4 regions of the Sphingobium sp. CFD-1 genome follow, and region 1 is predicted to be linked to each of the others. Evidence: riboswitches for the same ligand, from Rfam matches in the RefSeq annotation. Region 1 holds a riboswitch; each other region holds the start of a gene.
What was found. Region 1 has a riboswitch for cobalamin ahead of cobW (cobalamin biosynthesis protein CobW). Riboswitches for the same ligand answer to the same signal wherever they lie in the genome.
Positions count from the first base shown of each region.

Region 2: it holds a riboswitch for cobalamin, as region 1 does, so the genes downstream of both, LDB26_RS16395 (TonB-dependent receptor plug domain-containing protein) here and cobW (cobalamin biosynthesis protein CobW) in region 1, are expected to answer to the same signal.
Region 3: it holds a riboswitch for cobalamin, as region 1 does, so the genes downstream of both, LDB26_RS13900 (TonB-dependent siderophore receptor) here and cobW (cobalamin biosynthesis protein CobW) in region 1, are expected to answer to the same signal.
Region 4: it holds a riboswitch for cobalamin, as region 1 does, so the genes downstream of both, LDB26_RS07225 (adenosylcobinamide-GDP ribazoletransferase) here and cobW (cobalamin biosynthesis protein CobW) in region 1, are expected to answer to the same signal.

Region 1 is NZ_CP084398.1:3,776,632-3,782,001, forward strand. Features, by position in the region: gene LDB26_RS18935 (peptidase) at 1-622, shown strand, start outside; gene LDB26_RS18940 (HoxN/HupN/NixA family nickel/cobalt transporter) at 619-1,659, shown strand; cobalamin riboswitch at 2,200-2,426, shown strand; gene cobW (cobalamin biosynthesis protein CobW) at 2,609-3,661, shown strand; gene cobN (cobaltochelatase subunit CobN) at 3,671-5,370, shown strand, end outside.
Region 2 is NZ_CP084398.1:3,259,728-3,265,097, forward strand. Features, by position in the region: gene cobW (cobalamin biosynthesis protein CobW) at 1-629, opposite strand, end outside; gene LDB26_RS16395 (TonB-dependent receptor plug domain-containing protein) at 840-2,816, opposite strand; cobalamin riboswitch at 3,004-3,255, opposite strand; gene LDB26_RS16400 (histidine phosphatase family protein) at 3,338-3,847, opposite strand; cobalamin riboswitch at 3,908-4,071, shown strand; gene LDB26_RS16405 (CbtB domain-containing protein) at 4,103-4,330, shown strand; gene LDB26_RS16410 (hypothetical protein) at 4,375-4,587, opposite strand; gene LDB26_RS16415 (CbtA family protein) at 4,498-5,181, shown strand.
Region 3 is NZ_CP084398.1:2,757,839-2,763,208, reverse strand. Features, by position in the region: gene LDB26_RS13910 (RsmB/NOP family class I SAM-dependent RNA methyltransferase) at 1-746, shown strand, start outside; gene LDB26_RS13905 (tetratricopeptide repeat protein) at 824-1,342, shown strand; cobalamin riboswitch at 1,547-1,785, shown strand; gene LDB26_RS13900 (TonB-dependent siderophore receptor) at 1,962-3,815, shown strand; gene LDB26_RS13895 (ABC transporter substrate-binding protein) at 3,852-4,670, opposite strand; gene LDB26_RS13890 (iron ABC transporter permease) at 4,709-5,370, shown strand, end outside.
Region 4 is NZ_CP084398.1:1,389,584-1,394,953, reverse strand. Features, by position in the region: gene LDB26_RS07240 (TauD/TfdA family dioxygenase) at 1-231, shown strand, start outside; gene LDB26_RS07235 (arylsulfatase) at 363-2,006, shown strand; gene LDB26_RS07230 (formylglycine-generating enzyme family protein) at 2,003-2,950, shown strand; cobalamin riboswitch at 3,006-3,193, shown strand; gene LDB26_RS07225 (adenosylcobinamide-GDP ribazoletransferase) at 3,415-4,143, shown strand; gene LDB26_RS07220 (aminotransferase class I/II-fold pyridoxal phosphate-dependent enzyme) at 4,140-5,123, shown strand; gene cbiB (adenosylcobinamide-phosphate synthase CbiB) at 5,116-5,370, shown strand, end outside.

The sequences.
Region 1 (5,370 bases):
GCGCCTTGCGGGACCGATGTGCTGGACCGACATGCGGGCCGCGCTGGCCAATATGAACCAGTTCCCCATCGATACAGTCCGTGTGGAAAGCGCGCCGCTCGGCGGGAAAATGGCGCTTGTCGCCATTGCGGCCGACGGCCGCATGGTGCGGCTGAACAGTTCGGGCAGACCCGCGGTCCTGACGCGGGCCGATGTCGCGGCAGCCTTGCGCAGCGGCCCCCGCGTCGTGTCGCTTGACCTGCTGTCCGAGGGTGACAGCTATTATTACGCCCACAAGGAGCCGGTGCGCTTGCCAGTGTGGCGCGCCGTGCTGGCCGATCCGCAAGCCACACGCCTCTATATCGACGCGGCGTCCGGCGCCTTGCTGCGTGCGGTCGACGGCACGGGCCGTGCCGAACGCTGGCTGTGGAACGCGCCGCACAGCTTCGATCTGCCCGGCCTGCGCCAGAGCCGCTTGCGGTACATCATCATCCTGCCCTTGCTCGCAGCCGTCACACTGGTCTGCGGGACCGGAGCCTGGATGGGCATGCGCAAGCTGGCCCGCGACCTGTGGCGTATTCGGCGCCGTATCCGGCGGCTGTCCCGCCGCTCGTTCTTCCTTCGATCACGGAGCCCGTCATGATCTCATCCGCCGCATCGCTATCCTTGCGCCGACGGATCGGCGCCCTGTTCACGGGATTGATCGCCGCGAACATTGCGGTCTGGGTCTGGGCCTATAGTCTTTTTCACGCGCAGCCCCTGATGTTGGGCACCGCCTTGCTGGCCTGGGGGCTGGGTCTGCGTCACGCGGTCGATGCCGATCATATTGCCGCCATCGACAATGTGACCCGCAAGCTGATGCAGGATGGCCAGCGCCCGGTTGCGGTCGGCTTCTGGTTTGCGATCGGGCATTCGGGGATCATTGCCATAGCGTCAATCGCCATAGCGCTGACGACCAGCGCGCTGGCTGAGTTTGCCGCGTTCAAGGAGATTGGCGGGGTAGTGGCGACCGCAGTTTCCGCGCTATTCCTGTTCACGATTGCAGGCATGAACCTTCTAATCCTGCGCTCCGTTTGGCGTACCTTCGCCCATGTCCGCACTGGCGGCGACTATGTCGAAGACGATCTCGATCTGCTGATGGGGTCGCGCGGATTGCTTGCAAGGCTGTTCAGGCCGATGTTCCGCCTGGTCAACAAAAGCTGGCACATGGCCCCGCTGGGATTTCTGTTCGGGCTCGGATTCGATACCGCCACCGAAGTCGCCATTCTGGGCATGTCGGCCAGCCAGGCCGCCAACGGCCTGTCGATCGGCACGATCTTGGTCCTGCCTGCGCTGTTCGCGGTCGGTATGGCGCTGATCGATACCGCTGACGGCGTGGTGATGCTGGGCGCTTATGAGTGGGCCTTCGTGAAACCGATCCGCAAGCTCTACTACAACATCACCATCACCCTGATCTCGGCCATCGTGGCAATCGTTATCGGCGGAATCGAGACGCTCGCCCTGATCGGCGACAAACTCGGATTGACGGGGTGGCCATGGAACCTTGCCGCGAAATTGGGAGAGAACTTCAACAGCCTCGGCTTCGCCATCATCGGCCTGTTCGTGCTCTGCTGGCTTGCAAGCTTCGCGATCTATCGCTGGAAGCGCTTCGACGAGATCGAGGTTGCGGTCGTTGCCTGACCGTGCCCGTGTGAATCGATGCATCATGCTTCGGTATGACAAGCAGGCTTGCACTGTCTCAATCGATCTCGATGTCCACATGCCGCTGGGACTTCGCGTACACTACGGTGAACGCGATGCAGCGATCCGGATGTTGATGAAGCGCTCTGCCGGAGCTTTCTTAAAGTCGAGCCTGAGCTGCGTTTTTGATCCGGCTTCACGAAAGGTTGCTGAAGCTCTCGCCGACGACATACGCGAACGCCTTTTCCGGATAGCGCACAAGCCCATCAGCCAACGGCAAGTGGAGAATATTCTCGGCATCACATCCCGCGAGCGGATACGGTGGGCCAAAGACGGACGCTTGCCGCGATCGGGGGTCTCCAGGATCAGAAAAGGCACAACCGAGATCTCGCTCTGGACTTATCCATGCGATGCGATCGAGCATCTGGCAGCCCACCCGGCAGAGATACGTCGGTGGCGCGAAGAAGATACAGCAACGACATCAATTGGCTTGGCTCCCATTTTCGGTTAGGGCGGGCGGCGAAGGGTCGGTTGATTCCGCCCTTCGATGATCGCGCCGGTGTCCCGAAAGGGACTTAATCGGGAATGCGGTGAGGAAGCTTGCTTCCAAATCCGCGGCTGTCCCTGCAACTGTAAGCGGATAGCGCGATGCACATGCTCCTGAATGCAGGAGCGGCCACTGGACAGCGTATGCACGCAGTCTGGGAAGGCGTGCATCAAGCTGTGACCCGCGAGCCAGGAGACCTGCCGGCGCACCGGTCGCTCTTGCCTGATCCAGGGGATGGTCACGGCACGGTAACTCTCCGTCTGAGCGACGAAGCTGTGCGGCTGGGGCTGCACGGGTTGCGTGGTCACGGGCGCCTTGTCGCGCCCGCCCGTCGTCGCGCTCCGACCGGATATGTCCGGCAAGCCCCCGCTTTTCTCGCTCCGGCGCGCGGGGAAGTTGACTGTGTCCGACCTGTCCAAGTCCGATGTTTCCAAGGTGCCGGTCACCATCGTTACCGGCTTTCTGGGCGCGGGGAAAACCACGCTCATCAGCCACTTGATCCGCAATGCGGGCCGCCGCAGGTTGGCGGTGGTGGTCAACGAATTCGGCACGCTGGGCGTGGATGGCGACATTCTCCAAGCCTGCGCCATTCCCGATTGCCCGGCTGAAAACATCATCGAACTGGCCAATGGCTGCATCTGCTGCACCGTGGCGGACGATTTCATTCCCACTGTCGAAAAGCTGCTCGCGCTCGATCCGCGCCCGGATCACATCCTGATCGAGACATCGGGCCTGGCGCTCCCCAAGCCGCTGCTCAAGGCGTTCGACTGGCCGGCGATCCGCAGCCGGATCACCGTCGATGGCGTGCTGGCCCTGGCCGATGCCGAGGCTGTCGCTGCCGGTCGGTTTGCACCCGACGTAGCCGCGCTGGATGCGCAGCGCGCCGCCGATCCGAGCGTCGATCATGAGACACCGCTGTCGGAGGTGTTCGAGGATCAACTGGCCTGCGCCGACATGGTTTTGCTCACCAAGGTCGATCTGGCCGGACCCGAAGGCGTGGCTGCCGCGCGCGCCGTAATCCTACGAGAAGCGCCGCGTCCGGTGCCGGTGATCGAACTCACCGAAGGCGTGGTCGATCCGCGTGTGATCCTGGGCCTCGGAGCCGCCGCCGAGGACGATATCGCCGCGCGCCCCTCGCACCACGACGGCGAAGACGAGCATGAGCACGAGGATTTCAACAGCACGGTGATCGCGCTCAGTGAGATCGCCGATCCGGCCGACCTCGTGGACCGGATCGAAACGCTGGCGCGCGATCACCGGATCCTGCGGGTGAAGGGCTATGCCGCCGTGACCGGCAAGCCGATGCGCCTGCTGGTGCAGGCCGTGGGTGCGCGGGTGCGTCATCACTACGATCGCCCGTGGCGGCCGGACGAGCCGCGTCGCACCACGCTGGTCGCCATCGCCGAGCATGACGCTATTGATCATGGCGTCCTGCGCGCGGTGCTGGAAGGCTGAACGCCGCCGATGCACGTCATCTTCCGCGAAACCCATGGGATGGAGGAAACTGCCGTCCCGCAGGATCTGGGGCAGCAGCCTGCGGATCTGGTGGTGCTGTCCTTTTCGGACAGCGACCTGGGAGCATTCGCGGCCGCATGGCACGGCGCGCGCGCAGTCAATGAAGATGTACCCTCGCTCAGGCTCGCCAATCTGTCGGCGCTCATGCATCCCTTGTCGGTCGATACTTATGTCGAGCGCACGCTGTCCGGCGCCAAGGCGATCCTGATACGGCTGATCGGCGGCATGCCTTATTGGAGCTACGGACTGCAGCAGGTCGAGGCGTTGGCCCGCGAGCATCGGATCGCGCTGGCCGTCCTGCCTGGAGACGGTCGGCCCGACGAACGCCTGGATGCGGTATCGACCTTGCCCGTGCCTGTCCTGCGAGAGCTTGCGCGGCTGTGCGATACCGGCGGCGAGCGAGCGGCACGGGCGGCGCTGGTCGAACTGGCGCGGGCCGCGCGGCTGGTCGATTTGCCCGCGTCGGCCAGCGAAGCATTGCCGGAAGCGGGCGGCTGGCATCCCGAACATGGCGTCGTCTGCCCGGAAGCCTTCGCGCGCGATTCGGGCCGGCCCCTCGTATTGCTGGTATTCTATCGCTCCTACCTGGCGGCCCACGATCTGGACCCCTTCGCCGCCCTTCACGCCGCGTTCGAGCAGCGGGGGTTCGACACATTGTCGATTTTCGTCCCGTCGCTGAAGGCGCCTCTGGTGCGCGGCCAGGTCGATCATTGGGTCCGTGCCCTTGCTCCGGTCGCCATCATCAACGCCACCGCCTTCTCTGCCCGCGGCGATGGGATCGACACGCCGCTCGACGGCGCGGGCGTGCCCGTGTTCCAACTGGCGCTCGCCACATCGGGCCGCGCCGCCTGGGCAGGCGCAGCGCGTGGGCTGTCGCCCGCCGATCTCGCGATGCATGTCGTGTTGCCCGAACTGGATGGCCGCGTCTTTGCCGGTGTCGCCAGTTTCAAGGAAGCGGGGACGCGCGATCCCGCGCTGGAATTTTCCCGCAGCCTCCATCGCGCCGATCCGCAGCGGATCGAGGCGATCGTCGCCCGCGTGGCCGGCTGGACCGCGCTGGCCCGAAAGCCTCTTGGCGATCGGCGCGTGGCGCTTGCCCTCTCCACATATCCCGGCAAGGCCTACCAGATGGCCCATGCCGTGGGGCTGGACACTTTTGCCTCCACCGAGGCGATCCTGGCCGACCTTGCGCAGGCGGGATACCAGGTGCTTCCCCGCGCGGATTTGCCGACAGCGCTCCAGTGCGAGCACTTGCGCTGGCCTCTAGCCGACTATCGTAGGGCGCTGGCTGCCTTGCCCGAGGGGCTGCGCGCCGATCTTGCCGCTGCCTGGGGCGATCCGGAAAGCGATCCGGCGGTGTGGGACGGCGCATTCTGCTTTCCCGCGGTCGCGGCCGGCAAGGCCATCGTCGCCTTGCAGCCCGAGCGGGGTATCAGCGCCAGCCGCGCGGAGGATTATCACGACCTCTCGCGCTGTCCGCGCCATGCTTATGTCGCCTTCTACCTGTGGCTGCGCGAACAGGGCGTGGACGCATTGGTCCATATCGGCGCGCACGGCACGCTGGAGTGGCTGCCCGGCAAGGCGGTCGCCCTGTCGGATGCGTGCTGGCCGGAGGCGCTCGTGGGCGCCATGCCGGTGATCTACCCCTT
Region 2 (5,370 bases), 520 kb from region 1:
CGCACGATCTTCACGCCGTCGCGGGTGTCGCACGATATATCGCTCTCGATCCGGCTCAGCGTATCGTCATCGACCAGGTCGGATTTGTTGAGAATGACGAGATCGGCGCAGGCGAGTTGATCCTCGTACAGTTCCTCCAGCGGGCTGTCATGATCGAGTGACGGATCGGCAGCGCGGGCGAGGGCCAGTGCCGCTTCGTCGGTCGCGAACCGGCCAGCGGCGACGGCATCGGCGTCGATGAGCGCCACCACGCCGTCCACGGTCGCGCGAGTTCGGATGTCGGGCCATTGGAAAGCCTTCACCAGCGGCTTGGGCAATGCGAGACCCGATGTTTCGATGATGATATGTTCGGGCGGGCTGGGCCGGTCGAGCAGCTTTTGCATGGTCGGAAGAAAATCGTCGGCGACGGTGCAGCAGATGCAGCCATTGGCCAGTTCCACGATGTCGTCTTCGGGGCAGGCTTCCTCATTGCAGCCGCGCAGCAATTCGCCATCGACCCCGACATCGCCAAACTCATTGACGATCAGCGCCAGCCTGCGGCCCTTCGCATTCTGGAGGAGATGGTGGATGAGCGTGGTCTTGCCCGCGCCCAGAAAACCGGTGATCACCGTGGTGGGTATCTTGCTCAAGCATTCGCTCCTTGTTGGATGGGGGCATGGGTGACGGTGGATTTGCCGCTCGCGTCTCCTCCTGCCGCGCTCGGCCCGGGAATTGCGCCCGGCCTTGCGAACGCCATCCCTGTGACAAAGGTTACCGCAGCGGGAAGTGGCGGGACGCCGCTGCCCCGCAATAAGCGGGACCAGCGATGGAGGAAGAGAAACGAGCGGAGCATTACAGCGTCAGAAACTCAGGCCGTAACTGACCCGGAGCGTCCGGGGCACGCCGCGCAGGAAATAAAGAAAGCGCCCGCCCGCATCGGCGGGAGCCGATCCCAAACCGCGCGTCGCATATTCTTTGCCGGTGGCGTTTTCCACATTCACGCCGAAGCGATGCCGCCGCGCCGCGCCGTCGACATAAAGATGCGCGCCGATGTCGAGGGTCGTGTAATTGCCATAGTTCTGGCGCGGGAAGCCAAAGGGCGAGGAATAGGCGTCGCCGACCCAGTTCACCGCGACATTGGCACCGAAGGGCAAGTCTTCCGGCGCATAGGCAATAGCGCCCTTGGCATATTGCCGGGGCGTTCTGTCGCGCTGGGTTGTCGAACCTCCGTCGCGAGCCCGGGTATAGGTATAGCTCGCATTGATATGCCAGGCCTGCGCCAGCGTCGCGTCGATCTGGAACTCGGCGCCGCGCACCTTCACGCGGGTATCGACATTGATGAACGTGCCATTGGGAAAGGCTGGATCACCATAATATGTGTCGATGAGGTTGGTGATCCTGCGCTGGAAATAGGTCGTCTTCCAGTTGAGCGCACCACCCGCCAGCGGAAAAACTCCACCTACGGTCAGATTGATGTTCAGGCTCTGCTCCGGCCTCAGGTTCGGATTGCCGATCTCACAGCACGGGTCGATGCCATAGAGCGACGATGCATCAGGCAGGATGAAGGATGTGCCGCCAATGCCCTCGACATAGAGGGTGTCGCTGATGTCGAAACGGCCGCTGACGTTCCAGATCGTCTTCTTCGCACCGCCGCTTTCATTATAGCGCGCTCCAGCCGCGATCCGGCCTCGGTCACTGATTTCATCGGTGGTACGGACCTGAAGGATGCCGGCATGCACCTGTTCGCTGATCTTGCCGATCAGCAACACGTCGTCGCGGCCGTTGAAATTCTGGAAATCATAGCCGATCAGATATTCAAGGCCGCGGTGCGGATGCAGTTTTACGACCGCGCTGCCGCCATAGTCCTGATAGCCCCAGAAGGTGCCAGCCGGATAAACCACGATCGGCGGTCCGGCTGGAATAGGATTGAGTATCTGGACATAGGCCGTCTTCCAGTCGTGAAAATAGCCCTTGAGGAAGAACTGGATCGTGTCGCTTCCGGTATAATCGAGGCGAGCGCTCGCAATCTCTTCATTGCGGTCGTTGCGGCTTGTGTTGACGCGCGAGGCGCTCAGATTGTCGAGTTTCGCTTCCGTGTGCTGATATTGCAGGTTGAGACGCAGGTCTGGCGTGAAATCGAACTGATATTTGCCGCCTACCGACCACAGGCGATAGCCGCGCTTCCGGTCGGTCGCGCTGGGCTGCATGACGCTGTAGGGGCGATACCCTTCCGCCTGGTTGCGGGAGGCATAGACCACGAACTTGTGATCGCCGATGCTGCCCCGCGCATAGCCGTCGAGATTGACGCCGGAGCGACTGTCGACGCTGCCATTCACCTGTCCGTTGAAGGAATCGGTGAAGCTGCGCGTCACGACATTGATGACACCAGCCGCCGCCTGCGTGCCGTAGAAGAGGCTCTCGCCACCCTTCAGCACCTCGATGCGCTCGATCATGCTGGCGGGCAGCGTGTCGTTGGGCGAGGTGCTGCCATAAAGCCGGTTGTTCAGGCGGATGCCGTCGGCCGTCCACAGCACGTCCTGCGTGCGCGACCCCTGGAGTGAGATATCGACATAGCTGAACGGCCCGGAACCCGGCATGATATAGAGACCCGGCACCGTCTGCAGCGCGCGCGCAACATCGACATATCCGCCGTCGCGCACCTGCTTGTCCGTAACAGTCTCGATATCGCTGCCATAGCGGGACAGTTGCTGGGGCAGCAGCTCTTCCAGGCTCTTGCCAGTAACGACGATGCCGTCCGCATCGTCGCTGGTTTCGGCCTGCGCCGGTGTCGCGGTGAAAGAAAGAACGGCGGCAAAAGCCAGCCGCGATAGGATGATATGGTTCAAGACAGTCCCCCGTCGGCGTCCAATCGACGTTGGACAGGGGCGTGCCGTTCACGAACGGTCGGCACGCGCGGCGACCGGACGCCAATGGGCGGCCGACGCACGTCTCCGATGCGGCCCCTGCCGCGCGTTCGTCGCTCAGACGGAGTTCACCGTGCCACGGCCATCCCCTGGGCCAGGGCAAGAGCGACCAGACGCCGGCAGGTCTCCTGGCTCATGGGTCATCGCTTGATGCACGGCCTTCCCAGGCCTCGCATGACTTAGCGTCCGGCCCAGTGGCTGGCGGTTCGGGTCGTTATGTCCGTCCGCACATGTACATCGCACTCGCCACTTACAGTTGCAGGGACAGCCGCGGCATTGGATGGATGCATCCATCCGCACCGCATTCCCTTTTAAGGCCTCTCACAAGGCCACCAGCGCGATCATTGTCCCCGATTCCAGCCGGAGCCTTCCGCAAGGACGCGCAGCCAATATGCCAGATGCAGGCGGATCGCAAGCGCCACGGATACGGACAGTCAAAGGGGGCGGAGTGCCTGAAGCCGCCAGCCACGGTTGAACGACAGGGTGACACTGGAAAGCGGCGCGATGTCTATTCGCAATAATGCCTGCTGCGGCAGGTCGAGCGCAACGCCGATCGCGGCCCTGATGACCATGGGATGGGTGATCGCGAGCACATCCCCGTCGATGCCATCCATCCATGCTCCGACCCTCGACAAAAGCATTGCCATCGTTTCGCCGCCCGGCGCGCCGGGTGCCGGATCGGCAAGCCAGCGAGCGAAGGCGCCTGGATCACGCGCGTGAATGTCCGCGAAGCTGCGTCCCGCCCAGTCGCCATGATCGATGTCCCGCAGTGCCGGCTCGACCTGCGCGGCCACTCCCAAAAGATCGGCCGTCTGTTGCGCCGCAGCCATCGGACTCGTGACGATAGTCCTGGGGGTTGGGCGGGGCAGGCGCAATCCAGCGGTCGCGCGCGATCCTCCTTCATCGACGGCTTCGCCGGGCGCCGGAAAACCGCCTTCGCGCATAGATGGCGTCGCCGCGTGGCAGAGCAGGTTCAGGCGCTTGATCAGTCGATCCTCCCGGGAGACGTTGACGCTGCGCCCGGTTCCATCCTATGTCGTGCGGGCAAGGTCGAGGAAGAAGCCGGTGAGATTCCGGCACGGTCGCGCCACTGTTATCGTCCGCTGCCTATCTCTGTCGAGAGGGGGCGGGTGAAAGTCAGACCTTCCTCGGGCGAACGGACACCGGCGGGACGCGAAAATCCCGAAAGGAGCATCATCATGGCCACCACGACGCTATTTGCCGAAGACATCTTCATCCCCCTGCAGGGCGGCAGCACCATACCACTGCGCGAAATCCTGCCCTGGGCGATATTCGGTACGCTGCTGGCGCTGATCTTCCTCTATTTCGTCAGCACCGAACAAGGCGCCTTTTCGTTGTTCAAGGGTATGTATGTGCACGAATTCGTGCATGACGGTCGGCATCTTTTGGGCTTCCCCTGCCACTAGAGCGGTTTGCGATCCGACTGCATCAGATCGGCCGCATCTATTCCCTATTTTACCGCGATTTCCCGATCAGCGATCGATTCCGATCGCCTGGGCATCGCTTTGAGGCGGAATTCGTCATGAGCAGAAGCCTTCTCATCCGCGGCATGATCGCGGGAATCATCGCAGCCGTGCTTGTCACCCTGTTCGCCCGCGCCTTCGCTGAGCCATCGATCGATCTGGCCATAGGGTTCGCAACTGCCCACGAACATATGGCGCATGCGGACATGGCGAGCATGAGCGTGCCGGAAGAAGCTGAGTTGGTCAGCCGCGCGACACAGAAAGGCCTGGGCCTCCTGACGGCGATAACGCTTTACGGCGCGGCAGTAGGGGGTATTTTCTCACTCGTCTTCGCTGCCGCCTACGGCCGTATCGGCATGATCGGGCCACGCACCCTGTCCCTGTTGCTCGCCATCGCGGCATTTTTTGCCGTCGCCCTGGTGCCCGCGCTCAAATATCCACCGACGCCGCCAGCGGTGGGCCTGCATGAAACGGTCGGCTTTCGTACCGCAGCTTTTTTTGCAGCAATCGGACTGTCGTTGGCAGCTCTCGCCATCGCCTTCAGCCTTGGGCGTGGCCTTGCCGAAAAATTCGGAGGCTTCAACGGCAGCATCGGCGCCGTCGTCATTTATATCGTGACGGTTTTCATAGCCCAGGCCGTTTTGCCGGAGATCAACGAGGTGCCCAATGATTTCCCGGCGACCGTGCTATGGGACTTTCGGGTCGCCTCCATAGCCATGCAAGGGGTTCTTTGGTCGATCATCGGGGTGGGCTTTGGCATGATGGCGGAATCTGTGCTGCGGAAAGAACAATGACCCGCGGCGGCCATCAAGGCCCATTCTTCCGCCTTTGATCCCGAAGGCCATATCCAGCATCCGCGCCCGGCAGTTCGACGAGCCGGGTCCGGCATGTCATGCCGCATCCAGCGCAAGGTCATGGGAGCATCTGCTGCCTGTTCGCAGCATCCGGTCAGCGACCGCACGGCATTTCATAAATGCGATACT
Region 3 (5,370 bases), 1.0 Mb from region 1:
ATGCCCTGCCGCTCCTGCCCGACGCGATGCCAGTTCCCGGCGTGTCCGATGCGCTGCGCCTGCCCGAAGGCGCGCCAGTCGAAAAGAGCGAGCCGTGGCAGCGTGGTCTCGTCGAAGTGCAGGATGCGGGCAGCCAACTTATCGCCATTGCTTGCGAGGCGCGGCCCGGCCAGACGGTCATCGACCTGTGCGCCGGCGCGGGCGGAAAGACGCTGGCGCTGGCCGCCGCCATGGAGGGCAAGGGCACGCTGATCGCCGCCGACACCATCCGCTCCCGCCTTGCCCGCCTGTCTCCCCGCGCCGAGCGCGCAGGCGCGACATTCATCCAGACGCTCCTGCTCGATCAGGGGCATGAAGCGCGCGCGCTGGAAAGCCTGCATGGCCGGGCCGATGCCGTGTTGGTCGATGCGCCCTGTTCCGGCACGGGCACATGGCGGCGCAACCCGGAGGCGCGCTGGCGACTGACTCCCGCCCGGCTCGACAGGCTGGTGCAGGAACAGGCCCGCATCCTCGATTTCGCCGCGCCGCTGCTGGCGCCGGGCGGCGCGCTGGTCTATGCCACCTGTGCGCTGACGGACAGGGAGGGGCGGGGTCAGGTGGAGACATTCCTGCAACGGCATGATGGCTGGATCGCGGACGCCATCGACTTGCCATTGGGGCGGGCGCACGGTCCGGGTTGGCTGCTGACGCCGGGGCATGACGGGACGGACGGTTTCTACTTCGCCCGGCTGCGCCGCGGGCCATGAAAGAGACAATGGACAAGCGCCCGCAAAATGGCGACACTTGGCCGGAAGCAACGCCTGAAACATGGCTGGAGACATTGATGCGTTTTACCCCTGCCTCGATTGCCCTTGCCGTCGTGCTGACGACCGTATCCAGCGCGGGCATGACCCAGCGGCCCGACGCGCAGATCGATCCGCGCTCGATTGAATGGCAGCGTGCGGGCGAAACCGCGCGCAAGGCGGGCAATCTGGAAGGCGCGAACGATGCGCTGGAAAGCGCGCTGGCCGTCGATCCGCGCAATCGCGCCGCTTATATCGAACTGGCGCAGGTGGCGCGGGCGCAGGGGCTGCAGGGCAAGGCCATCCGCCTGTACAATGAAGCGTTGCTGCTGGACCCGGCGGATGTCGGTGCGCTGGTGGGTCAGGGCGAAGCCATGGTGGAAAAGGGCGCCATCGCCAAGGCCAAGGAAAATCTGGCGCAGGCGCAAAAGCTGTGCCGCGCCGATTGCGCGGGCGTGGGCCCGCTTGTTGCCGCGATTGAAAAGGGACCGCCCGCCGCGGTGCTGAGCGCGAAGGAAGACGTGCCCGCACCCAAAGTCGTGCCGACCGAAACGCCCTGACCGGGTTCTGGCGGCCGCATATTGGGGCGGCAGGCTGCGGCCATTTGCGGACAACCCACCTTCGCGCAAGGCGAACGGAGATGGGAATGGCGGACAGTCCGCAATCCACCCAAATCCGCCATTTCCTTTGGCCTCTCACTTGATTCGCTTGGCATAAGGAACGGCTTGCCCTATGGGCGGCGGCGTCCGGGGCGCTTCAAGCGCGGCGGACATGATCGCGCTGGTGCCCCACGGGGCTGAAAAGGGAATGCGGTGCGGAGGGTTCGCCCTCTTATTCCGCGGCTGTCCCTGCAACTGTAAGCGGTGAGCGCGATGCGTATTGGTCCCACATTCCTGCAAAGGGGCGGGAAGGGGACCGGCCACTGGACGCATGTCCGGGAAGGCTGGCGCATCGCTGCTATGACCCGCGAGCCAGGAGACCTGCCAGCGCCCGGTCGCTCTTGCCCTGGTCCAGGGATAGGCCATGGCACGGTTTTCCGTCTGAGCGACGCTGCCAAGCGGCCGGGGCCGCATCGGTGCGCGTGGCGGGAACCGGCGTCGGCCTGTCGCGCGTGTCGACCGCGCGCGCGGAGTCCCCGGCCTTGAAAGTCGCAAGGACGCTCAGGGAAGAGACGAAAAAATGTTGAAATCGGGATTGCCGCTCATGGCATTGCTGGCGGCCACGCCTGCGTTGGCGCAGGATGACGATATTGTCGTCACCGCATCGGGCATTGAACAGCCGCGGGACGAGGTGGGACAGGCGATCAGCGTGATCGACGCCGACACCATCCGCACGCGGCAGGCGGTCGATGTGACGGATTTGCTGATGACGACGCCGGGTGTGCGTTTCAATCGCTCGGGCACGACCGGCGCGGCGACGGGCGTGTCGCTGCGCGGCGCGGAAACAACGCAGACGCTGGTGCTGATCGACGGCGTGAAGGTCAATGATCCCAGCGGAATTGGCGACGGCTATGATTTCGGCCATCTGCTGGTCGGTAATATCCGCCGGATCGAAGTGCTGCGCGGTTCCAACTCTGTCGTCTATGGCAGTCAGGCGATTGGCGGCGTGGTCAATGTGATGACGGGTACGCCCGCTGAAGGCTATGCCGCCAATGCCTCGGTCGATTATGGTTATAGCGATACGCTGAACGCCAAGGCCGATGTGTCTGGCACCAGCGGCATCGCTTCGGGCGGCGTGGGCATGGCTTATTTCCGTACCGATGGCATTTCCTCGGCAGCGCGCTCCTTTGGCGCCACGGAAAAGGACGGCTACAAGAACATTGCCGCCAATGCGAAGCTCAAGCTCAGTTTCACCGATACGCTCAGCCTCGACCTGCGCGGCTATTATATTCATGCCGATCTCGATTATGACAGCTTCTTCGGCGCACCCGCCGACAGCGCTGACATCAGCAAATCGGACCAATATGTCGGCTATGCCGGCATCAATCTCGCTCTGCTCGACGGCAAGCTGACCAATCGGGCGGCGGTCACCTGGTTCCGCAACGACCGCGACTATTATTTCGTGCGCGGCACGGACCCCGACTATGGCTATAGCGGCACCAACCTGCGCTTCGAATATGAAGGCGTCTATGCGCCGGTCGATCAGGCGAAGCTGGTCTTCGGCTATGAGCATGAGCGGCCCGATTATGATTTCTTCGGCTTCGGCGACACATCCAGTGCGAAGGCGAATATCGACAGCGTCTATGCCCTGGCCATCGTGAAGCCGGTCGCGGGGCTGTCTGTCACCGGCGGCGTGCGTCATGACGATCACAGCCAGTTTGGCGGCGCGACAACCTTTGGCGCGAACGCCAATTATACACCCAACCATGGCGCGACCAATTTCCGCCTGAGCTATGGCGAAGGGTTCAAGGCGCCTTCCCTCTATCAGCTTTACGATATGTTCAGCGGCAACGCGGATCTGAAGCCGGAAAGGTCCAAAAGCTACGATATCGGCTTTGACCAGAGCCTGGACGATGGGCGGGCGATGCTGTCGGTCACCGCTTTCCGCCGCGATACGCGTAACCAGATCAACTATGACAATAACAGCTTCCTCTATGGCAATCTCGACCGCACCCGCGCCAAGGGTGTGGAGGCGACGCTGACATTGAAGCCGGTCGATGCGCTCACTCTCACCGGTTCATATAGCTATATCGACGCGCGAGACCGGTCGCCTGGCAGCGTGGATGAAGGCAAGCGCCTGCTGCGCCGCGCCGCCAATGCGGTCAGCGTGTCGGCGGATTATGCGTGGCCCTTCGGCCTCAGCACCGGCGCGACGATCACCATGGTGGGCGACAGTTTCGACCTGGACGCGGGCCGGAACAGGGTGCAACTGGACGGCTATGCCATTGTCGGCCTGCGCGCATCCTTCCCGATCGGCGAGCATCTGGAGATATATGGCCGGATCGACAATCTGTCGGATCAGGAATACGCCACGGCCTATGGCTATGGGGTCTATGGCCGGTCGGCCTATGGCGGCGTGCGTGTCCGCTTCTGATCGCGCTGAAAAGGGACGGGCGTGAGCGTCCGTCCCCTATCGGCGGCGGGGCGCGGCGTTGATCTGCGCCACGATGCTGCGCGCGGCCAGCACATAGGCGGGGCCGCCGCAGACCGTCCACGCCTGCGGCACGCGGATGCGGGGGATGTCTTTCAGGATCGGATGGTGCAGCATCTCCGTCCCCTGATCGACCACCTGTTCGCTGCCGCTTTCGACGATCAGCCAGTCGGGGCGTGCGGCGATCATCTGCTCAAGGGGAATCTGCGCCAGAGCAGGCTTCCCCAGCTTGCCGGCAAGGTTGGTGAGGCCCGCGCGCCGCATCAGGTCATCGACCAGCGTGCCGGTGCCGGTCATATAACCGCGCCGCTGATAATAGGCCGCGACGCCGCTGCGCTGGGGCCGCGGCAGCGCGGCGAGGTCGCGGTTCATGCGCGCGATCAGCGCCTCGCCGCGTTCCGGGTGTCCCACCGCTTTGGCGGTCCGCCGGATCTGCTCCATCACCATCGGATAGCTGTCCGCGGTTTCCAGGCCCACTATATTCCATCGCCCGGGCGGCGCGCCCGCGACGGTGTCGCCCAGCGGAAAGCCCAGCAGCAGGTCCGGCGCGATCGCCATCACCTCCTCGGATGGACGGCGCAGGCTGCGGAAGGGGCGCGCCTGCACGGCGGCGGCCGACAGCTCCGCGTTACGCGCATTGCTGCTGAGGGCGGCGATCTGCCCCGGATCGGCAAGCGCCAGCACATATTGATCGGCGCAGACATTCAGCGACACGATCCTGCGCGGCACGCCGGGGGCAGGGGCCGCGCCGATCAGGCCAAACGCCGCAATGGCTCCCAGGAATTTCATCCACTGCATATATTTGCCCCTAGCAGCGCGGGACGGGGGCGCAAGGGATGACCGCGCGCCGCCGCCACCCGCTGCTGCTTCCCTTGCTGCTGCTGTTGCTTGTGCTGGCGGCCTGCGGGTCGGTCACGCTGGGCGCGGTGCCGATTTCGCCGGAGCGCCTGCTCGCCGTGCTGATGGGCGGTGGAGACGACATTGCCCGCGCCATCCTGATCGACCTGCGCCTGCCGCGCATGATCCTGGGCCTGCTGGTCGGCGGGATGCTGGGCCTGTCGGGCGCGGCGCTGCAAGGCTATCTCCGCAATCCGCTGGCTGAGCCATCCGTACTGGGCGCATCCAATGCGGCGGCGCTGGGGGCAGTGTGCGCGCTCTATTTCGGGCTGGCGCAGATGCATGTCCTTGCCCTCCCGCTGCTGGCGATATTGGCGGGGATGATCGCCATAGGGGGTCTTTTCCTCCTCGCCGGGCCGTCCGAAAGTCCGCTGACGCTGATCCTTGCCGGGATCGCCATAGCGACGCTGGCCGGAGCGGGGATCAGCCTGTCGCTCAACCTGTCGCCCAACCCTTTCGCCGCGATGGAGATTATGAGCTGGCTGATGGGGAGCCTTGAAAATCGCAGTTATGTCCATGTGCTGACGGCGCTGCCCTGCATCGCCATCGGCGCGGCCCTGCTGATCGCGGACGGACGCACGCTCGACGCGCTGACATTGGG
Region 4 (5,370 bases), 1.5 Mb from region 1:
CAAGACCACATCACCAAGCCGGAGAACACGGTACGCTGGCGCTGGCGCGCGGGCGACGTCGCCATCTGGGACAATCGCGCCACCCAGCACCGCGCCATCGCCGACTTCGGCGTCCAGCGCCGGCACCTGCGCCGCGCTACCGTGAACGGCGACGTGCCGGTGGCGATCGACGGCAACCGCAGCCGCACCACGAAAAAGGAGCAGCAGCCCGAACTGGTGCCGGCCGAATAAGATCCTCCTCATCGCCGGATAGTATCTCCCTCCGGCCATACACTGGGCCGCGCTCCCATCATCTGGCGCGGCCCGCCTTTTTTCCAATGGTCCACCCGTTGTAATGGTCCACCCTTTGTAATGGAGAGCGCATGTCCGTTCGCCTCTTGCTCGCCGCGCTGGCCGCCATCGTCGCGACGCAACCCGCCGCCGCGGAAAATTCCAGCCGGCCCAATTTCCTCGTCATAGTCGCCGATGACCTCGGCTATTCCGACATCGGAGCATTCGGGGGTGAGATAGCGACGCCGAACCTGGATGCGATCGCGACGTCCGGGCTGCGGCTGACCGGTTTCCATACCGCGCCGACCTGTTCGCCGACGCGTTCCATGCTGCTGTCGGGCACCGACAACCATCGCGCCGGTCTCGGATCGATGGCCGAGTTGCTGGCACCCAACCAGAAGGGCCAGCCGGGCCATGAGGGCTATTTGCGGCCGCAGGTGGCCTCCCTCGCCGAGCTTCTGTCGGCGAACGGCTACCGCACCTTGTTGTCAGGCAAGTGGCATCTGGGCGTGACGCCGGGACAAGACCCGCACGCCCGCGGTTTCCAGCACAGCTTCGCACTGTTGCAGGGCGGCCATAATCATTTCGGCCGGGGAATATCAACCGATCCCGCCAAGGGATATACCTATACCCAGGACGGCAAGGTGCTGAGCGCTCTGCCCGACGGCTTCTATTCATCCGACTATTTCGCGACCAAGCTCATTGAGGAACTGAAGACCAGCGGTAAGGGCACGGAAGGGAAAAAGCCGTTCTTCGCCTATCTTGCGTTCACCGCACCGCACTGGCCATTGCAGGCGCCCAAGGAAGACATCGCCAAATATCGCGGCCGTTATGATGCAGGCTTCGAAGTGCTGCGCGCGCAACGCTTGAAGCGGCAAGCAGAATTGGGTCTGCTAGATCCGGCAGTGGCCGCGCATGAGCCTGTGCTGCGTAAAGGCGGATGGGATTCCCTGACGGCCGAGCAGAAGCGCGTGGCATCGCGCGATATGGAAATCTATGCGGCGATGGTCGACCGGCTGGACCAGAATGTCGGACGGGTCATCGCGGAGCTGAAACGCACCGGCCAGTATGACAATACCGTCATCCTGTTCCTGGCGGACAATGGCGCGGAAGGGATGGACCTGACCGCGACGGAAATGGCGGGGATCGGCAAGCTGGCGGCCGGAGCCGATAACAGCTTCGACAATCGCGGCGCGGCGACCAGCTATGTCGGCTACGGTCCCGGCTGGGCGCAGGCGGGAACAGCGCCCTCCTGGCTGGTGAAAGCCTATGCCGCGGAAGGCGGCACGCGCACGGTTTCGTTCATCAACTACAAGGGGTTCAAGCGCCAGGGCATCGCCAACGCTTTCCTCTCTGTCGCGGATGTGGTGCCCACCTTTCTGAACCTTGCCCATGTTCCCGATCCACAGGGCAGCTTCGCCGGACGGCAGGTGGAGCCGATACGCGGCAAGAGCTGGGTGCCCTATCTGAGCGAAACGGCCGACCGGGTCTATGCGCCGGGCGACAGCATCGGGACCGAACTGTTCGGCTCGCGCGCGCTGCGGCAGGGCGACTGGAAAATCACCGACATCGGCGATGGAGAGTGGCGGCTGTTCAATCTGGCCGAAGATCCCGGTGAAACGCATGACCTGTCGCTGGAACATCCCGACCGCAAACGGCAACTGATCGCGGCCTGGGATGCCTATGCGAAGGATGTCGGCGTTATCCTGCCCGATCAACGGATCTATCAACCATGAGTATCGCGCATAGACTTGGCCCGGCCGCCTTATTGGCGCTGCTGCCCCTTTCGACAGCGGCCATCGACCAGCCAGCCTATGGCACGCAGTGCGCTACCCAGAGCGACGACATGGCGTGGGTGCCAGCGGGCAAGGCGCAGATCGGGGATGACCGGGGCTACCCAGAGGAACGCCCCGCCTATGAAGCGAACGTGCCCGGTTTCTGGATCGACCGGCACGAAGTCACCAACGCCCAATTCGCCCGCTTCGTTCTGGAAACGGGCTATCGAACCGTCGCCGAGGGGTTGGGGGATTCTATTGTCTTCCAACCGCCCGGCCCGGGCGAACGGCCGGTCGCGCCCCAGCAATGGTGGCGGATTGTCAAAGGCGCCGACTGGAGGCATCCCGAAGGACCGGGAAGTGACCTTGCCGGACGGAACGACTATCCGGTGGTGCAGGTCGCCTATGCCGATGCAATCGCCTATGCCCGCTGGGCGGGACGCTCGCTTCCCACCGAAGAGCAGTTCGAACGCGCGGCCAATGGCGGACAGTCAAGCGGATGGGAACAGCCCGGCCCCGAAGCCGCCAATAGCTGGCAGGGCGAATTTCCGGCCTCCAACACCGGCCTCGACGGGCATCGCGGCCTCGCGCCGGTCGGATGCTACCGGGCCAACGGTTTCGGCCTGCGGGATATGATCGGCAATGCATGGGAATGGACGCAAAGCTGGTATCTGCCGAGCCATCAACCCGTGCTGATTGGTGAAGGCGCGCCGGGAAATCCCAGCTTCGACTCCGACCAGCCCGACGCCCGCGTTCGGGTCATAAAGGGCGGTTCCTTTCTGTGTGCGCCCAATTATTGCGCCCGCTACCGCCCCGCTGCCCGCCACGCGCAGGACGAGCTTTCCGCCGCGTCGCATCTGGGCTTCCGCACGGTCGATCTCAAGCGCGCCGCCCCGGCTGGATAACAAGGGGTCGGTTCTCGAGCGAGAGCCTCGATTGACGCGGGAGCCTAACTTTCCTATTTCGCGCCGCGCGACAGGTTCCCCAAAAGGGATATACGGGAATGAGGTGAGGAACCTCAGCTGCCCCTGCAACTGTGAGCGGATAGCCGCGCGCCACTAGCCATTGGGATCACAGGATTCTGAGAAGGCGGCGCATCCGGCCCTGACCCGCAAGCCAGGAGACCGGCCCGCCGCAGTCGTTCTTCGTGCGGACAGGGTGTGCCGGGCGAACGGGATCACCCCCGCGTAGCGACAGTCCAGACCGCCAGGTGGCGGACATGTCGTGGCCGAAAAGCCCGCCCTGTCCGCCGCAGGGACGTCTTCTGCTGCGGAAGGTTCACGATGAAATCCAGAAGCCCGATCATCATCCCGTCACAACATAAGGGGAAACAGGGCCGCTGCCTCCCCCGACTTGCAGGATTGCAGTCTTGAAAGGCCTCATCATCGCGGTGCAATTCCTGACGAGGCTGCCCGCACCCCACATCGCTGTCACGCCGAATGAATTCGCATCGGCCATGCGGTGGTTCCCCGCAGTTGGCCTGCTATTGGGTTCGATCCTCGCGCTGGGCGCTTGGGCAGGCAGCCTGATCGATCCATGGATCGGGGCGCTTTCCGGATTGCTTCTGTGGGCCATGGTGACGGGCGGGCTCCATCTGGATGGACTGGCCGACATCGTCGATGCGCGTGGCGCGGCGCATGGAAATCGCGACAGGATGCTGGCGGTCCTGGGCGATCCTCATATCGGCAGTTTCGGCGTCATCGCCATAGGCCTTTTGCTGCTGAGCAAACTGGTGCTGATCCACGCTCTTTTACAGCAAGCGAGCGTCATTAACTTGATGACACTTATCTGCATTCCCTTCATCGCCCGCATCGGTCCCCTGATCTGGACGATTTGGTTGCCTCCCCTTCACGAGGGCCTGGCATCCCGATTTCGCGGAGCCATTCGCCCGTTCGATATATTCGCATGGTCAAGCGTGGCGCTGTTGGCATCCCTTCGCTTCCCCGTCCTGCTCGCCGGCGCCGTCTTCATCCCGCTCTGGGGTTGCTGGATCAAGCGCCAGATCGGAGGTATTTCCGGCGATGGCCATGGCGCCGGCATCGAATTGATTGAAACCGCGCTTCTGATGACCCTGATCGTGGGATCGAAACTGTCATGAAGAATCGATGGACATGGCATGGCGGCGGCCTGGCCGCGGCGCGAGCGCGGTTCGGCGAAGGTCGCCAGCCATGGATCGATCTGTCGACCGGCATCAATCCCCATGCATGGCCAGTTCCGGACGATATGGAGATCGATTGGCGCCGCCTTCCTTGCGAAGCCAACCTGCTGGAGATGGAAAGAACCGCCGCACTCTATTTCGGCGTGGACCCCAGACATCTTTGCGCGCTTCCCGGAACCGAAACGGGCCTGCGTATCGTGAGCAGCCTGCTCGGCCCGGAAGCGCAATATCTCGCCCCCACCTACCGCACGCATGAAGAGATGTTTCCAGTATCGTCCACCATTTCCTCGGCCTCGCCGTCCAATCCCGAAAGCGGCGTCCTCATCCTTGCCAATCCCAACAATCCTGATGGGCGCCACTGGACGCGCGATGCACTGCTCGCCCTTGCAGACAATCGCGCGGAAGAGGGATGGCTGATCGTCGACGAAGCCTTCGCCGACAGCGATCCGACGCACAGTCTGGCCCCCGACATTGCCGACCATCGTCGATTGCTGATCTTTCGATCCTTCGGCAAATTCTTTGGGCTGGCAGGCCTGCGGCTGGGGTTCCTGCTAGGGCCCGAAGCCATCGTCGATCAGATGCGACGAAAGCTTGGTGCGTGGCCCATTTCCGCCGCAGCCATCGCCATTGGCGCGGCCGCTTATGCCGATCATGAGTGGATTGCCGCAACGCGGAATCGCCTGCGCCGCGAAAGGCTGCGGCTGGACGAAATATTGATCGGCTGCGGCTATCGGCCGATGGGCGCATGTCCTCTTTTCACGCTGATCGCGACGGACGATGCGATGGCATTATTTGAGCGCCTTGCACAGCGGGCGATCCTGACGCGGCCCTTCGATCATAATCCGCGCTGGCTCAGGATCGGGCTGCCGGAATCGGACGAGGCGCTGAGCCGCCTGCAAAGGGCGCTTCTCCTTGACTGATCCGGTCGCCATCGCCGCCCTTGCCCTTGATGCGGCGCTCGGTTGGCCACGCGCCCTTTATGTCCGGATCGGTCATCCCATCGGCATCTTCGCCCGGATCATAAGCGCGTGCGAACGCCGATGGAACCGCCCCCAATGGAGCAATGGAGCACGCCGCCTAGCTGGCATCGGGACTTTGGCCATATTGCTGGTCATTGTGATCGGCGGCGGTCTGCTGCTGGAGTATCTCGCATCTCACTGGCTTGGT